Regions from separate parts of the Bacillus coreaensis genome, predicted to be linked through region 3. Evidence: riboswitches for the same ligand, from Rfam matches in the RefSeq annotation. Region 3 holds a riboswitch; each other region holds the start of a gene.
The links. A riboswitch is a leader RNA that binds a small molecule or an ion and turns the genes downstream of it on or off. The one in region 3 is predicted to bind glycine.
Positions count from the first base shown of each region.

Region 1: another riboswitch for glycine. It lies ahead of ACQ5H4_RS18050 (amino acid permease); the one in region 3 lies ahead of gcvT (glycine cleavage system aminomethyltransferase GcvT).
Region 2: another riboswitch for glycine. It lies ahead of ACQ5H4_RS12505 (ACT domain-containing protein); the one in region 3 lies ahead of gcvT (glycine cleavage system aminomethyltransferase GcvT).

Region 1 is NZ_JBOCCY010000014.1:38,194-44,475, reverse strand. It holds gene ACQ5H4_RS18060 (Crp/Fnr family transcriptional regulator) at 1-631, shown strand, start outside; gene ACQ5H4_RS18055 (HD-GYP domain-containing protein) at 802-1,752, shown strand; glycine riboswitch at 1,921-1,997, shown strand; gene ACQ5H4_RS18050 (amino acid permease) at 2,149-3,495, shown strand; gene ACQ5H4_RS18045 (GerAB/ArcD/ProY family transporter) at 3,612-4,742, shown strand; gene ACQ5H4_RS18040 (spore germination protein) at 4,705-6,165, shown strand; gene ACQ5H4_RS18035 (Ger(x)C family spore germination protein) at 6,162-6,282, shown strand, end outside.
Region 2 is NZ_JBOCCY010000007.1:20,637-26,918, forward strand. It holds gene ACQ5H4_RS12495 (alpha/beta hydrolase) at 66-866, shown strand; gene ACQ5H4_RS12500 (PFL family protein) at 1,014-2,375, opposite strand; gene ACQ5H4_RS12505 (ACT domain-containing protein) at 2,393-2,668, opposite strand; glycine riboswitch at 2,759-2,836, opposite strand; gene ACQ5H4_RS12510 (ABC transporter substrate-binding protein) at 3,357-4,328, shown strand; gene ACQ5H4_RS12515 (sugar ABC transporter ATP-binding protein) at 4,417-5,973, shown strand; gene ACQ5H4_RS12520 (ABC transporter permease) at 5,973-6,282, shown strand, end outside.
Region 3 is NZ_JBOCCY010000005.1:263,137-269,418, forward strand. It holds gene comGD (competence type IV pilus minor pilin ComGD) at 1-185, shown strand, start outside; gene comGE (competence type IV pilus minor pilin ComGE) at 169-492, shown strand; gene comGF (competence type IV pilus minor pilin ComGF) at 476-916, shown strand; gene ACQ5H4_RS10595 (hypothetical protein) at 913-1,284, shown strand; gene ACQ5H4_RS10600 (YqzE family protein) at 1,350-1,556, shown strand; gene ACQ5H4_RS10605 (YqhG family protein) at 1,567-2,361, opposite strand; gene ACQ5H4_RS10610 (DEAD/DEAH box helicase) at 2,339-4,027, opposite strand; glycine riboswitch at 4,195-4,286, shown strand; gene gcvT (glycine cleavage system aminomethyltransferase GcvT) at 4,433-5,539, shown strand; gene gcvPA (aminomethyl-transferring glycine dehydrogenase subunit GcvPA) at 5,557-6,282, shown strand, end outside.

The sequences.
Region 1 (6,282 bases), on a different contig from region 3:
AGAAATCTTAAAAGTCGCCAGAATGGCCAAGCATACACGGTTCAAAAAGGGACAGTTGCTTTTACATGAAGGAGAGAAATCTGATCGATTATTTATTGTGAACAAAGGGCAAGTCAAAGTGTCAAAGTTCACCATTGATGGAAAAGAACAGATTTTATATATATTAACAAGTGGCGAGTTTTTTGGAGAGTTACACCTTTTTAATAATGAAGAAGTGAATAATTTTAGCGTTTATGCCATTTCAGACACGGAGATTTGCGTCATTACAAAAGATGATATTGACATAATCATGGAAGCAAATCCGGAAATCTCTTTAAAATTATTAAAAGCTTTGACAAAGAGATTAGCACATACAGAAACGCTCGTGCAAAACTTAGCAACCAAGGATCCTGAAGTGAGGATTGCCCATATGATTCTAGAATTTTGTCAAAAGTTTGGAACAAAGAAAAGTGACGGAATTCTTATAGAACTCCCGATAACAAGAGAAGAAGTGGCAAGCTATGTAGGGGTAACACGAGAAACAATTAGTCGTAAATTTAGTAAGTTCGAGAGTCTGGGTTTAATTTCTCAACAAGGAAATAAAAAACTATTAGTAAAAGACTATCTAACCTTCAGAGAATATATACAATAATTACAAAGGGCGCACCAAGGCCATCCCCCATTTCTTTGAAAATATCATACAACTGTTAATCTTTTAAAAAAATGCACCTTAGAGGCATTTTTAATTTTTTTAAGGTTTTCTTAAGGTTTTTCTTTAATAATTACTGAAGTTTGAGTGAAGTAATTAGGAGAAGGTGTATTATGAAATCTAGGTGGTCGGTTTGGTTAGAAAGAACAGATATTTACCGTTGGTTATTTGGTGCAACGGTTATCCTTTATTTTTTTAGTGGTGACTATATAAATAATCGAGATATTTTCATGTTATTTACTTTAATTATACTCTGTCTTTCCGCATTTTCATTTCGAAAAGTGTGGATACAAGTTTTCACTAGTGGGATTATTTCATTTATAGGGGCTTACCATGTACCCGATTTCGATATTCAGTTAACTATTCTTCAATGGATTTGGTACTTTGTCATGGCCACGTTTATCATGATTCTTATTGAAAAATATATCTCTGAAAAGAGAAATATGATTGATCTTATCACTTCTTTAGCCAATACATTAGATTCGAGAGATAATTATACAGCTTTCCATTCGAATAATGTTGCGAATTATTCAAAAGCGATCGCGGAAGAGTTAAAACTTAAGCAAACCGTTTGCAAGAATATTTATATCGGTGGATTGCTTCATGATATAGGGAAAATTGGTATTTCAGAAAATGTACTTAATAAATCTTCAAAATTAACCACGGACGAATTTATACATATTAAAGAGCATCCGTCTATTGGTTATGAACTCGTGAAACATATTAAACCGTTTGAGAAGAGTGGGGTATTAAATATGATTTTATACCATCATGAACGCTATGACGGTAAGGGATATCCAAATGGGTTAAAGGGAGAGGAAATCCCATTAGAAGCCCGTATTATGGCAGTTGCTGATGCATTTGATGCAATGACCTCACATCGTGTGTATCGTGAAGCACGGAGGTTAGAATATACATTACATGAGCTGCAAAAAGAAAGAGGAAAACAATTTGATCCTGTCGTAGTAGATGCCTTTTTAAAAAGGATTGGGAGAATAACAAATATGAGTCTATATCCAAGCAAACAATCAGAAGGATCACCTTCTCAAAAAGTAGGTTCATAATGTAGTTTGATCATCATATCACAAAAATATTCTTGACCAACTAAAAGAATACTGATAAAATTACAAATTATTGTACGATAATAGCTTAGGAGTTTGTTGAAAAAACAAATCTAGGCTATAAATTAAATATATAAGCAAGCTATGAATGTTATGGGTCAAACTATAACAGGAGCGGCTTCTGGAGAGATCGCGTACTGCGACGCCGAAGGGTTCACAATCTCAGGCAAAAGGACAGAAGAGTATAGATACTATTTGGTATGAATGTAAGTTCTATTTGTCATTTAACCATGTGTATTTGTTATTCTGACGTTTTTAGAGATTGGGGGAACCCCAGTCTCTTTTTTTATGGCTATTATTCTTACAATAATGATTAGAGAGAAAACGGAGGAATTTCAAGTGGCACAGCATGAGTTAAAAAGGGAACTGAAAAATCGTCATGTACAGTTAATCGCAATTGGCGGAACGATTGGTACTGGCTTATTTTTAGGTTCAGGAAAAGCAATTTCATTAGCAGGTCCCTCTATCATCTTAGCTTATTTAATTGTGGGGATAGCAACCTTTTTTGTTATGAGAGCATTAGGGGAGCTGTTGTTATCAAATGCAGGTTATCAATCGTTTACTGATTTTGCGGTAGATTATATCGGACCGTGGGCAGGCTTTGTAACAGGGTGGACGTACTGGTTCTGCTGGATAATGACGGCTATGGCCGATGTTATTGCAGTTGGAATGTATGTGCAGTATTGGTTTGATATCCCACAATGGGTACCAGCACTCATCTGTTTAATTATTTTATTAGGGTTGAATCTATTAACAGTAAAGCTTTTTGGAGAATTAGAATTTTGGTTTGCCATTATTAAAGTTGTAACCATTCTGGCTTTAATAGTTATTGGGGTTGTTTTACTAGTTATTGGATTTAAAACAGAGGCAGGAACGGTTTCTGTACAAAATTTATGGCAACACGGAGGATTTTTCCCGAATGGAATTAGCGGCTTTTTGTTTTCTTTCCAAATGGTCGTATTTGCTTTTGTTGGAGTAGAGTTGGTTGGTGTATCAGCTGCAGAAACAGCTGATCCAAAGAAAAATATTCCTTCAGCCATTAACAAAATTCCTTTAAGAATTCTGTTCTTTTATGTGGGTGCATTAATTGTTCTGCTTAGTATAAATCCATGGAATCAGTTGAATGCAGATACAAGTCCCTTTGTTAAGACCTTTACTTTAGTAGGTATTCCCGTTGCGGCCGGAATTATTAACTTTGTTGTATTAACTTCTGCTGCATCTGCGAGTAATAGTGGATTATTCTCTACAAGTCGTATTATGTATAACTTAGGGCGTCAAAACGGTGGAACGGGTAAGCTTGCAAAATTAAACAAAAATGCAGTTCCAAGTAATGCATTACTTATTTCAACGGTCATTGTTTCTATAGGAACTCTACTTAGTAAACTGATCCCCGAGCAAGCCTTTGGAATTGTGACGACCATTAGTGCGATTTGTTTCATTTGGGTGTGGAGCATTATATTGATCTCTCATATTAGATATAAAAAAACTCGTCCAGATTTACACCAAAAATCAATATTCAAAGCTCCTCTAACACCATTTATTAACTATGTCGTACTAACTCTTTTTGCGTTTATTTTACTAGTGATGCTTATTTCAGAATCTACTCGTTCAGCATTAATGTTGACCCCATTATGGTTTGTTCTATTATTTGTTTTGTATTTCTTTAAAAGTAAGAGATCGGTGTAATAGTAAGACACTTTGTCGATAGACAAGGTGTTTTTTATTTTTATTCAACTGTTTACAACATAAAAAACAGAAGTTTAGGTGATTTTAATAATAAAACTTCCAAATAGGAGAAATACATGCAAAGCCTAGTGAAGATATTACTACCAAGACAATTATTTCTATTACTAATCCTATCAACTGGTTTGCTTAACCATGTCTTACTCATTCCGAATTTATTGACAGCTGCCGGGAGGGATAGTTGGTTAAGTGTGATTGTTGCGTACCCGATAGCCATAAGTTTCCTTTGGTTAATTTACTACATCGTAAAAAATAGCCCAAATGAGGGGTTTTTTCATATGGTCCGACACCGATTTGGACCCATTTTTTATTATTTATTACTAGCTCCTGTTTTTTTATTTTTACTTATTAGCTCGTATGTAACCTTTAGAGACTTGATGATCTGGTTAAGTGCCTATTTTCTAGCTGAAGCACCTATCATGATGATCAATATCGTACTAATTATTGTGTGCTGCATCGTTACACTATCTGGTATAAAAACCATGGCTATAGCAAGTGGATTATTGTTACCTATTGTGGTAATGCTAGGATTCTTTATTGCATTTACCAATACGAGCTTTAAGGACCCAACCCTTCTATTCCCTGTATTAACAGATGGATATATTCCTTTGTTTAGAGGAACAATCTATGTTCTTGCGGGACTATTAGAACTATATATTGTGGTTTTGTTACAACCTTTCTCACAAGAACCCATTACATTTAAACAACTACTGATATTAATGACCGTATTAACGGGATTGATTTTTGGTCCACTCTCAGCCTCTATTATGGAATTTGGTGTAGTTGAGTCAGTGAACTTTCGCTATCCAGCCTATGAACAGTGGAGAGTATTGAATATTGGTGAATACATAGCAAATCTGGACTTCTTTGCTCTGTACCAATGGTTAAGTGGTGCACTTATAAGAATTGGATTATTTATGTACCTCTTAGGGCATTCTTTATCACGAAAAAGGCGTGAGAATCGACTGAATCCAAAGCTTGTAGGTATGATGTATCTCTTCCTATTAGGAGTTACTTTGATAAAGGTTGAATCATTCACTTTCTATCAAATTATTTATGAATATGTCTTACCAATAACTCTAGCTTTTTTTCTACTACAGATTTTACTGTCAGCTTTTATTATTTTTGTCTTAAAGAAGAGGGATAAACAACATGAGAAGGAAAATGAACTCGGATCCAGTTCTTCATAAACCATCAAAGGATAAAACTAGCCTCATCATAGAGAAGTTGAAAAAAAGTGAAGATCTATTATGTAAGGAACATGGTCAAGACGCTGAGAAATTTAAGTTTATCTATTTTGAATCGTTAGTTGATAGTCAATATTTAGATCAATATATATTACCAAGAATAAGCGGTCACGAGAAAGGCGTAGTGAAAGCAAAATTAATTTCCTTGTTTCAGGCGGAAAATGTGACTGATAAATCAACTGATGATTTGTTACAACTTCTATTTGAAGGATATGTGCTATTTGATTTTCAAAGTGAGTTATTAAGTATTCAAGCGGGCGATTTTCCAAAAAGACAGCCTGAGGAATCGGCGCTTGAAACCTCCATTAGAGGACCAAAGGATGGTTTTGTTGAGGATTTAAAGACAAACATTTCACTAGTTCGTCGGAGACTTAATACGTCTTCTTTATGTGTCGAAAAATATACAATGGGTACAAGAAGCAATACCAAAGTAGTTCTAATGTATATAGAAGATATTATAGACAAAAGGGTACTTGAAGAAGTTCATACCCGACTAGATAAGATAGAGATTGATGTATTGACGAGTATTTACGATTTGGAGTCATTGATTCGTGATCGACCGTATTCGGTTCTCCCAAGCATGGACTATACAGGCCGGCCAGACTTTATCGTTCAGGCTTTGATCCAAGGTCGATTTGCTCTTATAGTAGAAGGAAATCCAACTGTCTCCATTGCTCCAACCAACCTATTATTACAAACGAAATCCCCTGAAGACCATTATATTAGCTATACGTTTGTAACGATGGAAAGAATCATGAGAATGTTAGGAGTAACGGTGTCAGGGTTTTTACCAGGAGTTTGGATTGCTTTTTCAGCTTTTAATATTGAGCAGATTCCGTATTTACTTGTTGCAACGATTTCTATTTCACGTTTTGGATTGCCTTTGTCAGCACCAATTGAAATGTTTGTTATTTTATTTTTGTTTGAGTTATTTAATGAAGCAGGAGTAAGGTTGCCGCGAGCAATCGGACAAACGGTAGCAGTCCTTGGGGGCTTAATTGTTGGAGATGCAGCCATCAGAGCAGGCTTAACTTCTCCCACGATGCTGGTTGTTGCTGCGATTACATATATTTCGTCTTTTACCTTAGTGAATCAATCGTTAAGTTCAGCCATTACGATCATTAGGTTTGGGGTACTTATTTTAAGTACTTTTTTTGGATTATTTGGTGTCATTTCTGGCTATATATTAACCGTTATTTATTTATCAACCATTTCTTCATTTGGTACTCCTTATCTAGGAGCGTTAGCACCTGTATCATTCAGTGAGGTGATTAAGTCCTTTTTAAAAGCACCTACTCAGTATTACAAAACAAGAACTTCCTCCACGAGTCCTAATGACAGAACAAGAGGTGGAGATCAATCATGAGGAGAGCTTGGTCTATCTGCATAATAAGCTGTCTAGTGCTAACAGGCTGTACAGGCTTAAAAAATATTCAAGACTTAACCTATATTGTAGCCATTGGACTTGATTATAACGAGGAAA
Region 2 (6,282 bases), on a different contig from region 3:
CTCTCAGTTTATTGAGACCCGTTTTTTAATGACTTGCCTAAACCATTCAGAGAGAAGGGAATGTAATGGAGAAAGATGTTTCAAAACAAGTACTACTATGGAAATCAACAAACATCAAAGATAATGATAGAGAGGAGTCTCCTAATATAGAACTGTTTTTATTAGACGGGGAAGGCTCCCATCCAGTCATGATTATAGCACCGGGAGGAGGCTACTCTCATCGAGCAAGCCATGAGGCTTATCCAGTTGCTAATTGGCTCAATTCAATAGGGATTTCTGCGATTGTTCTTAATTATCGTGTCGCTCCTCATAAACATCCACTTCCACTTCGTGATGCTCAAAAGGCGATTCGAATGATAAGATACCAATCTACTAATTGGAGAATCGATCCAAACCGGGTAGGGATATTAGGATTTTCTGCCGGAGGACATTTGGCATCCACCGCAGGAACACATTTTGATTTAGGAAATCCGGCGGCCGAAGAGCCTATAGAACGGATTAGCTGTCGGCCTGATGTCACGGTTCTTTGTTATCCCGTGATCACAATGGGAGAATCCACTCATGCCGGAAGTAAGCTAAATATTTTAGGTGAAAACCCAAGTGAAAAACTAATTTATCTGTTATCGAATGAATTACATATTAATGAGCATACACCGCCAGCATTTATTTGGCATACAGCTGATGATGCATCAGTAGACGTGGAGAACAGCTTCCTCTATGCAAAAGGGTTAAGGAGAAATTCCGTTCCTCTTGAACTACATGTATTTGAAAGTGGTCGACATGGATTAGGGTTAGCGGAGGATCATCCAGAAGTAAAAGTTTGGCCAAATCTTTGTGAAAAATGGCTAAGAAAAAGGGGATTTTAAACCTTAATTGCAATTTACTAGGCGAGGATGGTGACATACGAAGCTGTTAAAACTATTAACGGCGAATTTGGCAAACTAGTTGTAGTAAAATGAAAGAAAAAACTGTGTACCAAATAGGTAACACAGTTTTTCTTTACTCTAAGAAGTTTAATTAATCAGTGCTTGTAGGGGTGCGGGAATTCTTCCGCCGCGATTGATCATTTTTTGTGAACTGAATGGATTTACACCCATAACTGGTGCTCTCCCAAGAAGTCCTCCAAATTCAACCATTTCTCCTTCTTGTTTTCCAGGCACAGGGATAACCCTTACTGCTGTTGTTTTTTTGTTAATCATTCCGATGGCCGCTTCATCTGCAATCATTGCGGAAAGGGTAGCAGGGGTAACATCTCCTGTTATAGCAATCATATCAAGGCCCACTGAACAGACGCATGTCATTGCTTCAAGCTTTGATAAACTTAAAGCACCGTCGATAATTCCTCGAATCATTCCATTATCTTCACTGACCGGGATAAAAGCACCGCTTAATCCACCAACATAAGAACTGGCCATAGCTCCACCTTTTTTTACCGCATCATTCATGAGGGCCAAGGCTGCAATCGTTCCATGAGTACCCACGCGCTCAAGACCAATTTCCTCTAAAATTTCTGCCACACTATCATTAATGGCGTTGGTAGGAGCCAAAGAGAGGTCCATAATTCCAAACGGAATTCCGAGCCTCTCGGCTACCACTCTACCAATAAGCTCACCTGCACGTGTAATCTTGAACGCTGTTTTTTTAATAATATCAGATACTTCTCCAAGGTCAGCTTGTGGGTGTTTTTTTAACGCGTTCAATACGACACCAGGGCCGCTAACACCAACGTTAATAACAACTTCTCCTTCTCCAGCTCCATGAAAAGCTCCTGCCATAAATGGATTATCTTCAACAGGATTACAAAATACGACTAGCTTAGCACAAGCTATTCCATTTTGATCCTTTGTCCGCTCAGCTGCTTCTTTGATAATATAACCTAATTGCTTAACCGCATCCATATTGATACCGGTACGAGTGGTGGCCACTGAAACAGAGGAGCAAACTCGCTCTGTTACACTAAGGGCTTCTGGCAAAGCTTTAAGTAGGGTCTCATCACCTTTAGAAAATCCTTTGTGAACAAGAGCAGAGAATCCTCCGATAAAATCTACACCTAATTGCTTTGCGGCTAGGTCAAGCGTTTTTGCAAGCTCCACGGTTTGTTCAACGGTTGCACATCCTAGGATTTCAGCAATCGGGGTAATAGATATACGCTTATTAATAATCGGAACGCCAAATTCCTTTTCTGCTTCTTCTGCTACTTTCGTTAAATCCTTCGCATAAGTAGTTATTTTATGAAATACATTTTGCTGCATTTTATCGAAATCTGAATCCGCACAATCACGGAGACTGATTCCCATTGTTACTGTTCGGATATCAAGGTTTTCCATTTGAACCATTCGTATTGTTTGAAGGATTTCATCCATTGCAATTGTCATATACAGTCACCACCTAACTAAATTCTATGCATTGCTTGAAAAATCTCTTCAAGCTGAATGTTTATTTTTAAGTCCATTTCCTCTCCAACTAAATCCAGTTGGTCACGGAGTTTTGACAAATTTTCATTTCCAGTCACGTCAATAATCATCATCATGGTAAAAAAGTCTTGTAAAATAGTTTGGCTGATATCCAAAATATTCATATTATTTTCAGCGAGAATAGTTGTCACTTTTGATATAATGCCAACCTTGTCCTTTCCAATCACACTTACCACTGCACGTCTTCTTTCCATTCGTTCCACCTCATTGTTTTTTTGAAATAAAAAAAGATTGGAGTATCTCCAATCTCGGGTAAGAAGAGTGTGCAAAATATTATTATGCAAACATTCTCTTCTGTCCTTTTGCCTGAGATTGTGAATCCTTCGGCGCCGCATACATACGGTCTCTCCAGAAGCTGCTCCGGTAATAGTATGATCCACTACCATCATGGCGGCTGTATTGAATTAAGTTAGATATTATCAATAAATAATAATTCAGTCAATTAAAATTTGTGAAAAATAAAAAAAGACCATATTGATTTTGACTTTTCTGAAAATTGTTATTGAAAAATGGTAAAAAAGAACATATAATCAAAAATGAGCATAAACGAGCAAAAACATCCACGTTTATGAATGAATGTAAACGATTTATGAAAGCGCTCTATTTTTGGAGGTGAGGCTTATACATAATAAAGGAAAAATCTACTAAATACTGAATTTCTATTTTCCGGTAACAAAAAAGCAAGAAAAAAGTACGATTCAGGGGAACCCACGACCAAATGGAAAAAAACCCCTAAATCATACCTCTATTTGAGTATGCCTAAAATTCTTTAGAATTTTAGAACTCATTTTTATGGTATGGCAAAACAAACTTTTTTTCAAGATTTGTATTTTGAAAAACAACTATTATTTTAGGAAATTATTATTTGGAGGTTTTGATACCATGAAAAGTATGAAGAAATTTCACATTATATTATTCGTATTACTCTTAACTTTATTAAATGCTTGTAGCAGTGGAGAGAGCTCTTCAACCAATGCTACGGATGAAAATAATACTGATGATAAAGAAAAACAACTAAAGATTGGGTTGACCGTTCCAACTTTAGGGAATCCATTCTTCGTAGCCATGTCCAAAGGGGCTGAAGAAGTTGCTGCTAAGTATGATGCTGAAGTCATTACAGTGAGTGCAGATCATGATCTGGCAAAGCAAACGGCTCAAATTGAAGATTTTATTACAAAGAAAGTGGATCTCATTTTACTAAGTCCATTTGATTCGGCTGGGATTGCAGGTGCAGTTAGTCAAGCAAAAGCAGCTGGAATTCCGGTTGTCGCTCTTGACGGTTTTGCAGAAGGTGGTATCGACTCAGTTGTGATGTCAGATAATGTTCAAGCGGGGAGATTAGCTGCCGAGTACCTAGTAGAGCAATTGAATGAAAAAGGAAATATTGTCATTATTGATGGACCTCCGGTATCAGCTGTCACAGATCGAATTAAGGGCTTTAATGAAGTGATAAGCAAATATCCTGACATTAAAGTGGTTGCTAACCAGAACGGTGAAGGTAACCGTGAGAAGGCGCTAACTGTAATGGAAGGAATATTATCCGCAAATAAGAAAATTGATGCCGTTTTTACCATTAATGACGAAGAAGCTGTCGGAGTACAAATTGCTCAAGAACAAGCTGGAAGAGAAGATGAGTTCTTTCTCGTAAGTGTTGATGGTGCTCCTGCTGCAGTTGATGCACTGAATAAAGGTGGTAGCTTTGCGGGTACTTCAGCACAGTTCCCTAATCAAATGGTGATTGATGGTGTAGCTTTAGCATTAAAAATAATAGATGGAGAGAAAGTAGATTCAGAAGTTCTTATCCCTACTGAATTCATTACTCAAGAAAATGTTGATTCATATAGTGGGTGGTAATCCATACCCCTCGGAATGAAAAGATAAACATAGTGCTCTAATATCGAGCACTATGTTTACACCAAATGTAATGTAGGGAGGGGCAGTAATGAACGGAACGAAAGAGAAACAAACGAAGCATCAATCTATAAATGAACAACCTATTATGAGTATGAAGGATGTATCAAAGCAGTTTTCTGGTGTGAAGGTGTTACAAAACGTTGATATTAAACTTTTTAAAGGGGAAGTTCATGCATTAATGGGTGAGAATGGTGCAGGGAAATCTACTTTAATGAAAATAATGGCAGGTGTGTATCAGTCTGATGGCGGATCGATCGTCTTCAAAGGTGAAGAAGTGCGGTGGAATCATCCCATGGATGCTAGAAGCAAAGGCATTAGTGTTATTCATCAAGAAATAAGCTTATCGCCCAACTTATCCATTGGAGAAAATATATTAATGGGTACCAGGTTGAAGAAAAATAGAATGGGTTTAATTAGCTGGAATGATATTTATGAAAAAGCTGAAAAAATTTTAATTTCCATTGGTTCTTCATTGGATCCTCGAGCGGATGTTAGTTCATTAAGTGTCGCTCAACAACAAATGGTGGAGATTGCTCGTGCATTATCACTTAACTCAGAAATATTAATCATGGATGAACCAACGGCATCTCTTACTGATAAAGAAATAGAAAAGCTTTTTACGATTATAGACGAATTAAAAAGAAAAGGTGTTGCAATTGTTTACATTTCCCACCGAATGGACGAAATTTTTAAAATTTCCAATCGTTTTACCGTACTTCGAGATGGTCGTTTGGTCACGAGTGCTCCAATATCGGAAACAAATCCTACGCATCTAGTAAAACTTATGGTAGGACGAGAATTAAATGAGCTGTTTGTAAGAGAGAGAAGCGAAAATGATACAGAAGCGAAGAATCAACAACCAGTACTCGAGTTGAAAGGTGTCTCCGACAATAAAGTCGTGAAAAATGTCTCGTTGAAAATTTATCCTGGGGAAATTGTTGGTTTAGCAGGACTTGTTGGAGCGGGAAGAACCGAACTGGTGAGGACCATCTTTGGTTTATCCGACCTGTCAGAGGGTCAAATCATCATGGACGGAAAGTCTGTTCAGATAAGGAACCCAATGGATGCGATGAAGCTTGGGATCGCCCACGTACCTGAAAGCAGGAAAGAACAGGGTTTATTACCCAATCTTTCTGTCAAAGAAAATATCATGATGGCACAATATCCCCTGTACCGTAAATTTGGGGTTTTACAATACAAAAAAATCAACCGTGAAGCTGATCGTTATATTGAGGAACTTGGAGTCAGAACGGCATCAAAAGAACAAAACGTAATGGGCCTTAGCGGAGGAAATCAGCAGAAAGTCGTAATTGCAAAATGGCTTTCCATTGGTCCAAAGGTACTGCTGCTCGATGAGCCTACACGTGGGGTAGATATAGGTGCAAAAACAGAGATTCATAAAATTATTAATCAACTAGCTGAAAAAGGACTTGCTGTATTGATGATCTCTTCTGAACTACCCGAAATACTTGGAGTGAGTGATCGGATCGTAGTAATGCACGAAGGCAGACTAAGAGCTGAACTTTCACATGCGGAAGCAACACAGGAAAAAATAATGTTTTATGCTACAGGAGAGGTTAAATGATGAATATAAATGTACAGTCTACTAGACCAACAGTTGTTACATTCAAAAATCGTTCCAAACAAATATTTAATCAGCTGGGTATGTTAATCATTCTTGCTTTATTAATCGTAGTTATGAGTGTGATCGCACCAAATTTCACAGATTCAAGTAATATATTAAACGTATTGAAGCAAAGCTCGATTACAGCAATCCTGGCTGCTGGAATGACGGTAGTTATTTTAACGGGTGGGATAGATTTATCTGTTGGATCGACTCTCGCTTTAAGCGGTGTTATATCTGTTTTACTATCAAACGCTGGAGCACCTGTTG
Region 3 (6,282 bases):
TTATTGTCGATCGAACATACTCAAATAAAGTGAACATTCGAGAAGGTTCACAAAATTTGTATTTTCGATATAACACCTCTGGAAATATAAATACATTTGGTACTTTGTATATCGATATACAAGCAGAACGGTATAAATTTACGTTTAACATAGGGAAGGGGAGATTTCATGTTGTACAAAACTAATGGATTTTTCCTTGTGGAACTTTTGCTTTCTCTGTCAATTTGGTTGGTACTAACATTATTTTTACTACCAATGTATATTCAGGTGAGCAAGCAGTCGCTTAACAACCAATATAGTCGTGAGGCATCAAAGATATTATATGACTCTTTACAGGAAGCAATGTTTACCGGAGTTATCAAAGACCAATTAACAGTACAGAGAAAAGGGAAGCCATTTACTGTGACAAAGGAAGTGTCTAAAAATGAGGTGTGTGTAAGCTATGAAAATTCCTTCAAAAAGGAAGTTCTCATATGTGACAGTTTTCAATAATCAGGGATTTACTTTAGTAGAGATGTTGGTATCTTTCACGATTTATTGTATGCTTGCGTCTTTTTTACCTTATATTTTTTCAATTATTTTAAACATGAACCATGTTGCGAACCGTACACAACAACTAGAATTCGAGCTCTTTATTAGTCAGTTAAATACGGAGCTTCAAGGTTGTGATTATGTTGAGGTGAAAAACGGCAAGCTTTATTTGCAAAGTGTTGGGGAATTAGTCACGTATGAGAAATATGGACCATATATCCGTCGCCTGGTGCAACTTCAAGGGCATGAAATAGTGTTGCAAAATATAAGTAGTGTTGAGTTCAATCAAAATCAAAATAGTATCTCCATTCTTGTTATTGGTAACAATCATGTTGTATATGAGGACGAACTGTTTCCTTTCCTTCAGGTGGTGGGAGGCCCATGAATGAAAAGGGATTTATGTATCCTATTAGTTTGTGTATTTTTCTACTAGTCTCACTTTTTTTAACAATTGAGTTTAATCAGTATGTATCGGAAAAAGGGATAGTGTCCTCAGTCAATCAACAAGAAAAACGACAGTATTTATTTTTGCTCACATCCAAGAGGATTTCTGAGGAAATGGCAGGCGGTGTAATTCCTATAGATGGAATGGCAACATACACAAACGCCAAAGTGACGTATACAGTTAAACAGATTTCTAACCAATATGTAGAAGTTACTTATTTTATGATTCAGGGTACACTTTCTGTTAAAGCGATAGCCCAGTATGAGATAAGAAGCGGAAAATTAGTAAGATGGATGTTACCAGTGTAGCACCCTATGGGTTTAGTTAACTAGTATTTGGTCATACTGTTAATGACTATAAGGGAGGCAAGAACATGAGCGCAATAAATGATTATGTGAAATACATTACACAAACGGTAGTGAAATATATTGATCAACCGAAGGAAGAAAGAAAAAAGCTGAGGAAGGAAAAAAAAGAAACGAGAGAAGCATTTGCTTTTCGCTGGTTTGGTATTCTTCCATATGTCATTATGATGAACAAAGGAAAGAGAGAGAAATCATTTAAAGGGAATGACAAATAAGTCATTCCCTTTAAATCGCTTTTTCAGATAAGTAAAAAATACCACCGTTAATAATCGAAATTTGAACTTTTGGCTCGTATTGCTCCTGTAAGGCTCGTTTTTCATTATCATAGCTCTCGCCTTTTTCCTCCGCATCTTCATAAAAATGCTCCAGCAACCTCAAGTCTTTTGACCAGCGTTCTCTAGCCTCATTTGCCCATGTATGATCTTCTTCAAGAATGTTTGAGCGAATCATATTCTGAATTCGCGTTACCCCACTATTCGGCATAATAAGTGGTGATAAGGTAAAGGAGTAGTCAGGTATTTTGCGAGCTAATTGTAATTTTATCAGTTCATCGTGGAAGTTCTCGATCATTTGTCCATTAATTAATTGTAGACCTATCGACCGAAAGACATCTCTTTTACGGTCACATTGATAGGAGATTTTTACGTTCATACCTAACCAAGGACGTAATGGTACTTGTTGACCCATGGTTGCTTGATGATCTTCATAGAGTCGAATATATCCAGCAAGGTTTTTAGATGAGTTGAATATTTGATGAAGTCTTGGTGAACCAAAGTGTATGACTTCTCCTTTAATATCGTCAGGTGTCTTTTTTTGATCTGTAATAAGCGTAAGTTTCATAGGGTTTGGAACTCCACCTGTTTTTTCTAAGTAATGCCAGTAAAACGGGCGATTCATTAATTCCTTATCTAGTTCAACCGTTAATTGCACAGTTAAATATGAGCCGGTATTCTCGAGTATCTCACATTGATTAGCAGTAAAGTACTTCACCAAAAAATTATGAATTTCCTGTTGCTGCACGATAATCACCTTCCTTAACTTCTTCTGCAAATTGAATCATGGAGGCTAGGTTGTCCATTTTTATTCGCATTTCCCCTTCAGAGGTGGAGTTTCCGAATATATCTGAAAGATGATCCTCAAAGCTACCAAACTCTAAACGAGTCAGAATATCATCGAGATCACCAATCACTTTTTCAAATAAATTAATTTTTTCATGTAGTAGCTTTAAAACATGTTCTTCCACAGTTCCTTTAGTTGCAAAATTATAAATCATTACGTCTTTTTCTTGCCCAAGGCGATGAATTCTCCCGATACGTTGCTCTAGTCTCATGGGATTCCAAGGCAAATCAAAATTAATGATATGATTACAGAACTGAAGATTAATTCCTTCTCCTCCTGCTTCTGTTGCAATAAGGACCTGTACATTGTTTTCAAAAAGCTGTCTCATCCAATCTTTTTTACCTCTTTTAAATCCTCCGCGGAAAGGAACGGAGCTGATTCCGTTTTGCTTTAAAAACCATTGAAGGTAGAGCTGAGTGGCTCGGTATTCCGTAAAGATAATAACCTTATCATTTACTTGTTGAATCAGTTCAAGCGCTTTTACCGCCTTGGAATTCGTATGTACGGCGTTTACCTTCTCGATTAAATATGTGATTTGATCTTGATATTCCTTTGATGGGTTTTCCTTCTTTTCAAGCATATTTTTTAATGTGAAAAAGACTGCTTCTCTACTACTGCATGCTTCTCTTTGCAGAGTCATGACTGAGAAAGCGGATGTGGTTGTCCAGTCTCCCTCTGACCGTAGTTCAGTAACAGAATCATACAAGTCCTGCTCTTCCTTAGTAAGCTCAATAGGAATAGTTTCAACTTGTCTTTTCGTCCATTCAATACCTGTGTCTGCTCGACGATTTCTGATCATCACTTTATTTACAAGCTCTTTTAAATGTTCATTATCGTTGATATCTCGGGAATCTTTTTTATATTTTTCATTAAATACAGATTCATTTCCTAAATGGCCTGGTTTTAAAAGTGAGACAAGGTTGAAAATCTCGCCAATTCGATTTTGAATTGGGGTTGCTGTTAGAAGTAAGCAGAATTTTTTCTTTAAGCTTTGTACAAATTCATAGTTTTTTGTTTTATTGTTTTTTAATTTATGTGCTTCATCAATAATAATAAGATCATAATCTTGAGAGAGAATGATTTCTCTATGGGGAGCCCGTTTCGCTGTATCAATAGAAGATACGACCACATCACACTGTTCCCACACATAGCTTTTACGTTGAGAAACTGCCGGAATATAAAACTTACTTGTTAACTCATATGACCATTGGGTCACAAGGGAGGCGGGTACAAGAATGAGGACTTTTTTTACAAGACCTCTGATCATGTATTCTTTTAAAATAAGTCCTGCTTCAATCGTTTTCCCTAGACCTACCTCATCTGCAAGGATAGCTTTTCCGTTCATGTTTTCAACTACTTGCTTGGCCACTTCTAACTGATGGGGAAGCGGTGTTAATTGAGGAAGATGTTTGGGAGCTTGTAATCCCTCAAAATTATCAATAACCGTATGTTTTTCAACTTCTACCGCTAGTTTATATAACTCAAAGTTCCCCCAAGGGCCATCATTTGAAATTTTCTCTACCAGCCCCTCCTGCCAAGTGGAATCAAACTCAATCTCTACCGTCATAAAAACAACTCCCTTTTTGATCGATAAATATATTGCCGTATGGGTTTCGAAATGGTAGGATGTTAATATCTTAAAAGTTTTGAAATTTGTCACATTATAATTTATTTTGACGAATGTTCTATAAGTACAGCTTAGTATTATCCAAATTGGGAATTTTTATAATGCGAATGAGAACAAGGGGAGAGACTACTTCAAAGTAGCGCCGAAGGAGCAAACAAAAATTTGTGAATCTCTCAGGCAAAAGAACTCTTGTTTGACGCAACTCTGGAGAGCGCTTCATTCATTTGAAGCCACCAAAGGGGACAGCCAAACGGTAAACTTTCAGGTGCCAGGACAGAGACCTTTCTTAAGTAAAGAGGGGGGTCTCTGTCCTTTTTTTTATGATTTTATAAGGGGGAAATAATAGTGGCGCAACTTAAAAGAACACCGCTTTTTGATGTGTATCAGAAGTATGGTGGGAAAACCATTGACTTTGGAGGATGGGAACTGCCTGTACAATTTTCAAGCATTAAAGAAGAACATGAGGCTGTAAGAACGAAGGCAGGTTTGTTCGATGTTTCTCATATGGGAGAAGTTGAAGTGAAAGGGACAGACAGTTTGGCCTTCCTTCAAAAAATGATGACCAATGATGTATCAAAGCTGCAAATTGGTGGTGCCCAATATACTGCTATGTGCTACGAGAATGGTGGTACGGTCGATGATCTTCTAATCTATAAATTGAATGACGACCATTATTTGCTTGTTGTAAATGCTTCTAATATTGAAAAAGACTTCACATGGTTAAACGATCATGTTGAAGGGGATGTAACGCTTCTGAATCTTTCTGAACAAATGGGCCAGCTAGCTCTTCAAGGCCCGCTTGCTGAACAGGTTCTTCAGAAACTAGTTGAAACAGTGGAGCTTTCGACAATTGGATATTTTAAATTTCAAGAGAAAGTAAAGATTGGAGGAAAAGAGGCACTTGTTTCAAGAACTGGGTATACCGGAGAAGATGGTTTTGAGGTGTACTGTAATAGTGAAGATGCGACTTACCTATGGGAAAAAATTCTTGAGGTAGGTAAAGAAGAAGGCGTTCTTCCATGTGGCTTAGGCGCTCGTGATACTCTGCGCTTCGAGGCTAATTTGGCCCTGTATGGTCAGGAGCTTTCTTCCTCGATTTCTCCGCTAGAAGCGGGTATTGGTTTCGCTGTGAAAGTAAATAAGGAAGAAGATTTTATTGGGAAGCAAGCTTTAAAGCAACAAAAGGAAGCTGGAGTTCCTCGAAAACTAATAGGCATTGAAATGATTGACCGAGGCATCCCAAGACATGGATATCCGGTGTATGTGGGTGAACAACTTGTAGGAGAAGTAACGACTGGAACACAATCACCTACGTTGAAAAGAAACATTGGCTTAGCGTTAGTGGATTCAGCAGTCGTAACTAGAGAGTCGGAGCTAACCATTGAGATTCGTGGGAAACGCTTGAAGGTAAAAGTGGTACCAACACCATTTTATAAAAGGGAAAAGAAATAAGGGGAGGAACAAACGTCATGAAGCATCGCTACTTACCAATGACAGAAACCGATAAAAAAGCCATGCTAGAAGAAATCGGAATTTCCGATGTTCAGGAGCTTTTTAACGATATTCCAGAAAGTGTTCAGTTTAAGGGAGAATATAAGATTAAAAAAGCTAAATCGGAGACAGCCTTATTAAAAGAATTAACAACCTTGGCTGCTAAAAATGCCGACTTACGCTCACATACTTCTTTTTTAGGGGCAGGTGTGTATGATCACTACATGCCGGTTATTGTTGATCATGTTCTTTCTCGTTCAGAATTTTACACAGCGTATACACCATATCAACCAGAAATCTCACAAGGTGAGTTACAGGCAATCTTTGAATTTCAAACAATGATTTGTGAATTAACAGGTATGGACGTTGCAAACTCTTCAATGTACGACGGGGGTACTGCTTTGGCAGAAGCAGCGATGCTAAGCTCTGGTCATACGAAGCGTAAAAAGGTGCTTCTCTCTAGTACGGTACATCCAGAAACAAAGGATGTAGTCAAGACGTATGCTAAAGGACAATACGTAGAAGTCGTAGAGATTCCATACAAAGATGGTGTGACTGATTTGGATGCTTTAAAGAGCGAAATGGGTGATGATATTGCAGCCGTTATCGTTCAATATCCAAACTTCTTTGGAAGAATCGAGCCGATGAAAGAACTCGAGGAAATCATACATGCTAACAAAGCAATGTTTGTGGTATCAAGCAAT